Linked DNA regions of Variovorax terrae. The protein of the gene in region 1 interacts with the protein of each later gene in a pairwise test. Links are inferred from orthologs where the notes say so. Each region holds a gene or a part of one and is shown in the gene's direction. Other genes may lie near its edges.

Evidence for each region.
Region 2: the proteins of dnaQ (region 1) and dnaE interact in binary tests that used the Escherichia coli proteins (3 or more experiments, as listed by UniProt). The link is inferred for Variovorax terrae from one-to-one orthologs.

What each region holds. Positions count from the first base shown.
Region 1 is NZ_JALGBI010000001.1:2,223,110-2,226,810, reverse strand. Bases 1-3,000 are described here. They hold dnaQ (DNA polymerase III subunit epsilon), read left to right. Parts: upstream 1-1,140; coding sequence 1,141-1,860; downstream 1,861-3,000. Other genes in these bases: MMF98_RS10475 (ABC transporter substrate-binding protein), read right to left, coding at 2,027-3,000; fdx (ISC system 2Fe-2S type ferredoxin), read left to right, coding at 803-1,141; hscA (Fe-S protein assembly chaperone HscA), read left to right, coding at 1-803. Also shown: more of MMF98_RS10475, read right to left, coding at 3,001-3,001; MMF98_RS10470 (Bug family tripartite tricarboxylate transporter substrate binding protein), read right to left, coding at 3,004-3,701. UniProt on the Escherichia coli protein: DNA polymerase III is a complex, multichain enzyme responsible for most of the replicative synthesis in bacteria. The epsilon subunit contain the editing function and is a proofreading 3'-5' exonuclease.
Region 2 is NZ_JALGBI010000001.1:1,305,233-1,309,997, forward strand. What follows is about bases 246-4,309. They hold dnaE (DNA polymerase III subunit alpha), read left to right. Parts: upstream 246-608; coding sequence 609-4,109; downstream 4,110-4,309. Other genes in these bases: MMF98_RS06145 (diguanylate cyclase domain-containing protein), read left to right, coding at 246-557; tolA (cell envelope integrity protein TolA), read right to left, coding at 4,189-4,309. Also shown: more of MMF98_RS06145, read left to right, coding at 1-245; more of tolA, read right to left, coding at 4,310-4,765. UniProt on the Escherichia coli protein: DNA polymerase III is a complex, multichain enzyme responsible for most of the replicative synthesis in bacteria. This DNA polymerase also exhibits 3' to 5' exonuclease activity. The alpha chain is the DNA polymerase catalytic subunit.

The sequences.
Region 1 (3,701 bases):
TCTTCGGCCACGCGCCCCTGACCAACCTCAACCCCGACGAGGTGGTGGCGCTGGGCGCCGCCATCCAGGCCAACCAACTGGCCGGCAACAACGGCCAGGGCGACCTGCTGCTGCTCGACGTGATCCCGCTCTCGCTGGGCATCGAGACCATGGGCGGGCTGGTCGAGCGCATCGTGCCGCGCAACCAGACCATTCCCACCGCGATGGCGCAGGACTTCACCACCTACAAGGACGGGCAGACCGCGCTGGCGCTGCATGTGGTGCAGGGCGAGCGCGACCTGGTGGCCGACTGCCGCAGCCTGGCGCGCTTCGAGCTGCGCGGCATTCCGCCCATGGCCGCGGGCGCGGCGCGCATCCGCGTCACCTTCACGGTCGATGCCGACGGGCTGCTGAGCGTGAGCGCGAAAGAGCAGGGCAGCGGCGTGGAGGCCCGCATCGACGTCAAGCCGTCCTACGGCCTGTCGGACGAGCAGATCGCGAAGATGCTGCAGGACAGCTTCAACACGGCCGAGCAGGACATCCAGGCCCGCGCCCTGGCCGAAGCCCGGGTCGATGCCGATCGCATGCTGCTGGCCACGCAAAGCGCGCTGGAGGCCGACGGCGGCCTGCTGGAGGCACAAGAGCGCGAGGCCATCGACGCGCTGGTGCGCCGGCTGCGCGGCGTCGCGGCCGACAGCGGCGATGCCCGGGCCATCGAGGCCGCCACCGAAGCGCTGGCCAAGGGCACCGAGGCCTTCGCCGCCGAACGCATGAACCACAGCATCCAGAAGGCGCTGTCGGGCAAGAACGTGGAGACCCTCTGATGCCTGTGATCAAGATATTGCCCCATCCCGAATACTGCCCGCAGGGCGCCGAGGTCTCGGCACCGGCCGGCACCTCGATCTGCGAGGCGCTGCTGGACCATCACATCAACATCGAGCATGCCTGCGACATGAGCTGCGCCTGCACCACCTGTCATGTGATCGTGCGCGAGGGCTTCAGCTCGCTCAACGAGCTCGATGAGAACGAGGAAGACCTGCTGGACCGCGCCTGGGGCCTGGAGCCTCAGTCGCGCCTGAGCTGCCAGGCCATCCTGGCGCAGAAGGACCTGGTGGTGGAGATTCCCAAGTACTCGATCAACCACGCCAAAGAGAACCACTGATGACCCGCCAGATCGTCCTCGACACCGAAACCACCGGCCTGTCCGCGGAGAACGGCGACCGCATCATCGAGATCGGCTGCGTCGAGCTGCTCAACCGCAAGCTCACCGGCCACAACAAGCATTTCTACCTGAACCCCGAGCGCGACAGCCATGAAGACGCGCTCAAGGTGCATGGCATCAGCAACGAATTCCTCAAGGACAAGCCCAAGTTCGTCGCCGTGGCCGACGAGCTGCTGGACTACCTGCAGGGCGCCGAAATCATCATCCACAACGCGGCGTTCGACGTCGGCTTCCTGAACAAGGAGCTGGAGCTGATCGGGCGGCCTCCCTTCAAGCAGTTCATCGGCAGCGTCACCGACACGCTGGTGATGGCCAAGGAGATGTACCCCGGCAAGCGCAACTCGCTGGATGCGCTGTGCGACCGCCTGGGCGTGGACAATTCGGGCCGCACGCTGCACGGCGCCTTGCTCGATGCCGAGCTGCTGGCCGACGTCTACATCAACCTCACGCGCGGCCAGGATGCGCTGCTGATCGATCTCGGCGCCACCGACAGCGGCAGCGCCAGCACGGTCCGCATCGAGCTCGGCGGTTTCGAGCTGCCGGTGCTGGCCGCCAACGAGCAGGAGCTGGCCGCCCACGAGGATCTGCTCAAGCAGCTCGACAAGTCCAGCGGCGGCAAGACGGTCTGGCGCGCGAACGCACAAAATTCTGTGGCATAATCACAGGCTTTCCTGAACACAATTCAGGGTGGTTAGCTCAGCGGTAGAGCACTGCCTTCACACGGCAGGGGTCACAGGTTCAATCCCTGTACCACCCACCAATCAAAAAGGGCCCGGATTCTTCCGGGCCCTTTTGTTTTTCAGCTCATCCCCCATCGAGGATGGCTCAAAGCCGCTTGAGCGCGCGCTCGTAGAAGCTCAGGTCGATGTACCTGTCCGGTGCCGGGGGCGTGCCGCCCCACTGGCCCTCGATCTCGGCCCGCAGGGCGAGCGAGGCGCGGAAACCCTCCATGTCGAAGCGCATATCCGGCGCCAGGCCAAAGCCGGGCGCCATGAGCTGGTCCACGGTCTGCTCGGCCACCTGGAGCGGGAGCTTGAAGCGGGCCACCAGCATGGCCACGGCCGTGCCCCGGTTGGCGGGCGCGGTCGCAAAGCGCATGGACTCGATGCAGGCCGCGAGGTAGCGCTCGAGTTTGTCGCCGTTGCGCTGCGCCCAGGGCCGCATCACCACCACGCCGCCCGCCTGGTACGGGCCCAGCAGATCGCGCTGGCGGCCGAGCGACTTCAGACCCTGCGCCTTGGCGGTGATGGAGAAGGGCGCATTGAGCAGGCTGGCTGCCAGATCGGGGTTGGCGATCAGCTCCTGCGCGCGCTGCAGCGTGCCGCCCACGGCGCGCACCGTGTAGTCGCGCCCTTCGAGCAGGCCCTGGTCCTTCAGGATTTTCTTGGCCACCAGCGCATAGGCGGTGTTCGGCGCATCCACGGCCAGCACCTTGCCGCGGATGTCGGCAAAGCCCGTGATCTCGGGACGGACCATGAACTCGTTGAAGCCGGCGTACTCGCCCGCCACGATCAGTGCGTCATGCTTCGCGCCTTCGACCATGGCCACCGCGTTGTCGACCACGGCGTGCGCGATGTCGTACCTGCCCTCGGCCAGGCCCGTGCGCAGCGCCTGCGAGTTGGGCGTGTCTTCCAGCTCGATCTTCAGCCCGTGCCTGGCGAAGATGCCGCGTTCCATGCCCAGCATCAACGCCAGGTTGTGCGCACCGGGGAAGACGATGACGCGCAGCGTGTCCTGGGCCGCCGCGGTGCCGGCGACGGCGGCTAGGCAGAGGGCTGCCAGTGTCCTGGAGAGCCTCATGATCAATCGGGCTTGATGCCGGCCTGCCGGATCAGCGCGCCGGTGGACTGGTATTCCTGCCGCACCAGTTCCGCGAACGCGGGCTGGCTCAGGCTCGAGGCATCTGCGCCCAGCTTCTCGAAGGCGGCCTTGACCTCGGGCATCTGCAGCACCTTGGCCGTTTCGCGCGACAGCCGCGCCGCCACGTCGGCCGGCGTCTTGGCCGACACGAACATGCCGACCCAGAAGGTGTAGGCCGAGTCCGGCAGCCCGGCCTCGACCGTGGTGGGAACATCCGGCAGGCTGGGCGAGCGCTGCGGCGTGCCCACGGCCAACGCCACCAGCCGCTTGTCCTGGATCAGCGGCAGGGCGCTGACCAGCGGCGAGAAGAACCAGTCCACCTGCCCGCCGATCACGTCGGTGATGGCCGGCGGCGTGCCGCGGTAGGGCACGTGCAGCGCATTGACCTGCGCGGCGATGCGGAACTTCTCGGCGTTGATGTGCGTGGCACTGCCGTTGCCCGCCGAGGCATAGGACATCTTGCCGGGCTGTGCCTTGGCGCGTGCCAGCAAATCGGCCACCGACTTGATGCCGCTGCCGGGCGACACCACCAGCACGTTGGGCAGCGTGGCCAGCATGGCGATCGGGGTGAAGTCCTTCAGCGTGTCGTAGCTGAGCTTGGGGTACAGCGCCGCATTGGCCACGTGGCCGGCGGAGTGGA
Region 2 (4,765 bases), 920 kb from region 1 along the record:
TCCTGATGCTGGGCGTGGCCGTGCAGCGGCACCGCTTCGGGCGCGACGTGCTGTCGCGGGCCCTGAGCGCCAGCGGCCGCGATGCGCTGACCGGCCTGCTCACGCGGCCGGGCTTCGAGCATGCCCTGGCCAAGTCCTCGCTGATGACGGAGCATGCCTCGGCCTTCTCGTCGGGCTTCATGGTGTGCGACCTGCGCAGCCTGGGCACGGTGCGCTCGGAGTACGGCGAGGACATCTGCGAGCGCGTACTGGTGCGCTTTGCCGCGGTGCTGCAGCGCACCCTGCACAGCGACTCGATCATCGGCCGCATCGGCTACGGGCGCTTTGCCGCCGTGCTGGTGCAGGACGTGGACACCTCCACGCTGCAGGCGACGGCCACGCAGGTGCTCACGCGCGTGCTGGCGCAGTCCGATCTGCCCGACTTCGTGCGCCAGCTCAAACTGCGCATGGTGCTGGCCCAGATGCCGCTGAGCCAGGTGCACCTGGCCGATCTCGAAAACCGCTGCAACAGTGTCATGCAGGGCGGCGATTCCGCGCGGGTGATCCGCTGGCTTTGAGAAGCCGGTTCCGAATCCGCCGTCCGGGATGAGCAGCCTAGAATCGGTGCCATGTTTGTTCACCTGCGCATCCACACCGAGTTCTCGGTGGTCGACGGCACCAACCGCGTCGATGACATCGTCAAGGCCGCGGCCGCCGACGGCCAGCCGGCCCTGGCCATCACCGATCTCAACAACCTGTTCGGCGCGATCAAGTTCTACAAGGCCGCGCGCGGCGCCGGCGTCAAGCCGCTGATCGGGGTCGAGGTCTTCCTCGAAGGCCTGGGCAAGGAGGCCAGCGCGCTGTCGCGCGTGCTGCTGCTGGTGCAGGGCCGCCAGGGCTATTTGAACCTGTCCGAGCTGCTGGCGCGCGCCTGGACGCAGAACGTGGTCAAGGCCCAGGCGGTGGTGAAGCTGGCCTGGCTGCGCGAGCTGGGCGAGGGCTTGATTCTGCTGTCGGGCGCGCAGGCCGGGCCGGTGGGCCAGGCGCTGGTGCAGGGCGACAACGAGCGCGCGGCCGAGGTCGCGCTGCAACTGGCCACGCTGTTCCCGCACCGCTTCTACCTCGAGCTGCAACGCGCCGGCCGCGCCGACGACGAGGCCCATGTGGCCGCCGCCGTGCAGCTGGCCGCGCGCATGAAGCTGCCGGTGGTGGCGACGCACCCGGTGCAGTTCCACGGCGCAGATGACTACGAGGCACACGAGGCGCGCGTCTGCATCTCCGAGGGCGAGATCCTCGGCAACCAGCGCCGCGTGCGCAAGTTCACGCGCGAGCAGTATTTCAAGCCGGCGGCGCAGATGCAGGCGCTGTTCGCCGACGTGCCCTCGGCGCTGGCCAATGCGCTGGAGATCGCGCGCCGCTGCAACCTCACGCTGGAGCTGGGCAAGCCACGCCTGCCCGACTACCCCACGCCCAACGGCATGCCGATCGAGGAGTACTTCCGCTTCGCTTCGCACGAGGGGCTGGACGAGCGGCTGGCGCACCTCTATCCCGACGAGGCCCGGCGCGCCACGGAGCGGCCGCGCTACCTGGAGCGGCTGGAGTTCGAGATCAACACCATCCTGAAGATGGGCTTCCCGGGCTACTTCCTGATCGTGGGCGACTTCATCAACTGGGCCAAGCGCAACGGCTGCCCGGTGGGCCCGGGCCGGGGCTCGGGCGCCGGCTCGCTGGTGGCCTATGCACTCAAGATCACCGACCTCGACCCGCTGCAGTACAAGCTGCTGTTCGAGCGCTTCCTGAACCCCGAGCGCGTGTCGATGCCCGACTTCGACATCGACTTCTGCCAGAGCAACCGCGGGCTGGTGATCGACTACGTGAAGGACAAGTACGGCAAGGACGCCGTGAGCCAGATCGCCACCTTCGGCACCATGGCCGCGCGCGCCGCCATCCGCGACGTGGGCCGCGTGATGGACATGAGCTACACCTTCTGCGACGGCATCTCCAAGCTCATCCCCAACAAGCCGGGCATGACGGTGACGCTGCAGTACCCGCCGCAGCCCAAGAAGGACGGCGACAAGAACAACTACGCCATCGAGATGGAGCCGCTGCTGGCCGAGCGCATCGAGCGCGAGGAGGAGGTGCGCACCCTGGTCGAGATGGCGCAGAAGCTCGAGGGCATGACGCGCAACGTCGGCATGCACGCCGGCGGCGTGCTGATCGCGCCGGGCAAGCTCACGGATTTCTGCCCGCTGTACCAGCAGCCCGGCAGCGACTCGGCGGTGAGCCAGTACGACAAGGACGACGTGGAGGCCGCGGGCCTCGTCAAGTTCGACTTTCTGGGCCTCGCCACGCTGACCATCCTGGAGATCGCCAAGGAGTTCATCGTCCGGCGCCACAAGGGCCAGGAGAACTTCGCGTTCGAGAACATCCCGCTCGACGACACGCGCACCTACAAGCTCTTTTCCGAGGGCAAGACCGAGGCCGTGTTCCAGTTTGAATCGCGCGGCATGCAGGGCATGCTGAAGGATGCGCGGCCGACGCGCCTGGAAGACCTGATCGCGCTCAACGCGCTGTACCGCCCGGGCCCGATGGACCTGATCCCCAGCTTCGTGGCGCGCAAGCACGGGCGCGAAGAGGTGGAGTACCCGCACCCGCTGGTGGCCGAGATGCTGTCCGAGACCTACGGCATCATGGTCTACCAGGAGCAGGTGATGCAGACGGCGCAGATCCTGGGCGGCTATTCGCTGGGCGGCGCCGACCTGCTGCGCCGCGCCATGGGCAAGAAGAAGGCCGAGGAGATGGCCGAGCACCGGCAGATCTTCCGCGTGGGCGCCGCCAAGAACGGCATCGGCGAGGACAAGGCCGACGAGATCTTCGATTTGATGGAGAAGTTCGCGGGCTACGGCTTCAACAAGTCGCACGCCGCCGCCTACTCGCTGCTGGCCTACCACACGGGCTGGCTCAAGGTGCACTACACGGCCGAGTTCTTCTGCGCCAACATGACCGTGGAAATGGACGACACCGACAAGCTCAAGGTGCTGTTCGAGGACGCGCAGAAGAACTTCGGCATCAGCTTCGAGCCGCCGGACGTGAACCGCGGCAACTACCGCTTCGAGCCGGTCACCGACAAGGTGATCCGCTACGGCCTGGGCGCGGTCAAGGGCACGGGCCAGCTGGCGGTGGAAGCCATCGTCGCAGCGCGGGAGGAGGGCGGCCCGTTCAAGAGCCTGTTCGATTTCTGCGTGCGGGTGGACCGCCAGCGCATCAACAAGCGCACGGTGGAAGCGCTGATCAAGGCCGGCGCCTTCGACGCGCTGCAGCTCAACCGCGCCGCGCTGGTGGCGTCGATCGACCGCGCCTTCGAATTCGCCAACGCCACCGAGGCCAATGCCAACCAGGGCGGGCTGTTCGATCTGGGCGACGACGCGCATGGCTCCAGCACGCAGGAGCCCGATCTGGTCGACACCCTGCCCTGGGGCGTGAAGGAGCGGCTGACGCAGGAGAAGACGGCCGTGGGCTTCTACCTCTCGGGCCATTTGTTCGACGAGGTCTCGCGCGAGGTGCGCCAGTTCGTCAAGCGTACGGTGGACGAACTGATCGACAGCCGCGAGCAGCAGATGATCGCCGGCGTCGTGAGCGACTTCCGCGTGATCAACGGCCAGCGCGGCAAGCTCGCACTGTTCAAGCTCGACGACAAATCGGCCTCGATCGAGGCCACGGCTGACGAGGCCGTGCTCAACACCTACCGCAACCTGCTCAAGGACGACGAGGTGCTGATCGTGAGCGGGCGCCTGCAGCCCGGGCGCGGCGGCTTCGAGCCGCGCTTCGTGGTGAGCCAGGTCTGGGACTTGGCGACGGCGCGCTGCCGCTTCGGCAAGTTCCTGCGCGTCGCGGTGAACGGCAAGGCGCCGGACATTCCGCGCCTGCTCAAGGAGTTTCCGGCCCGGCGCGAGATGTCGGAGCAGGGCGAGCTGGTGCGCGGCCTCGCGGTGCGGCTGGCCCTGGCGCGCGAGACGGCGTCGGCCGAGCTGCAACTCGGCGAGGAGGCCAAGTTCTTCCCGAGCGATGCCGCGCTGGCAAGCTGGATGGCGCAGGCCGACCAGGGGCAGGCGGCCATCGTCTACGAGTGATTTTTCAAGCGAAAACCGCCCGATGTCCAGGTGCAGTGGTCATCGGGTGCTATTGAAAGCATAGCACTCGGGCGGCCGCTCAGTCCTTGGGCCGGAAGCTGATGATGAGCGAGGAGGGCACCCGGCCGTCCACGTCGCGCGGCAGGGTTTCGGTCTTGACGATGGCGTTGAGCACCGCATCGTCCCAGGCCTTCACGCCGCTGGACTTGACCAGCCGGTTGCCGACGATGGTGCCGTCCGGCGCGGCGCGCACCTCGACCTCGGCCGTGGGGTTGCCGGCCATGTCTTCGGTGAACACGATGTTGGGCTTGATGCGCGCGCGGATGCGGCCGCCGTAGCTGGCCGACGGGCCGGACGACTGCAGCGCGCCGCCGTTCGAAGAGGGCGAACCGGTGGCGCCGGCCAGGCCGGCGATGCGCCGGAGGTTGTCCTGGCGTTGGGCTTCGAGCCGCCGGGCGTCTTCTTCGGCCTTGCGCTTGGCCTCCTGCTGTTCGAGCTTCTTCTTGTCGGCGGCAGCCTTTTCCGCTTTTTCCTTGTCGCGGGCCAGCTTCTCCTGCTCGAGGCGCTCCTGCTCGCGTTTCTTGTCGAGCTCGCGCTTCTTGCGGTCGCGCTCCAGCGCGATGTCGGCGTCCTTGACGACCGGCGGGGCGGGCTTC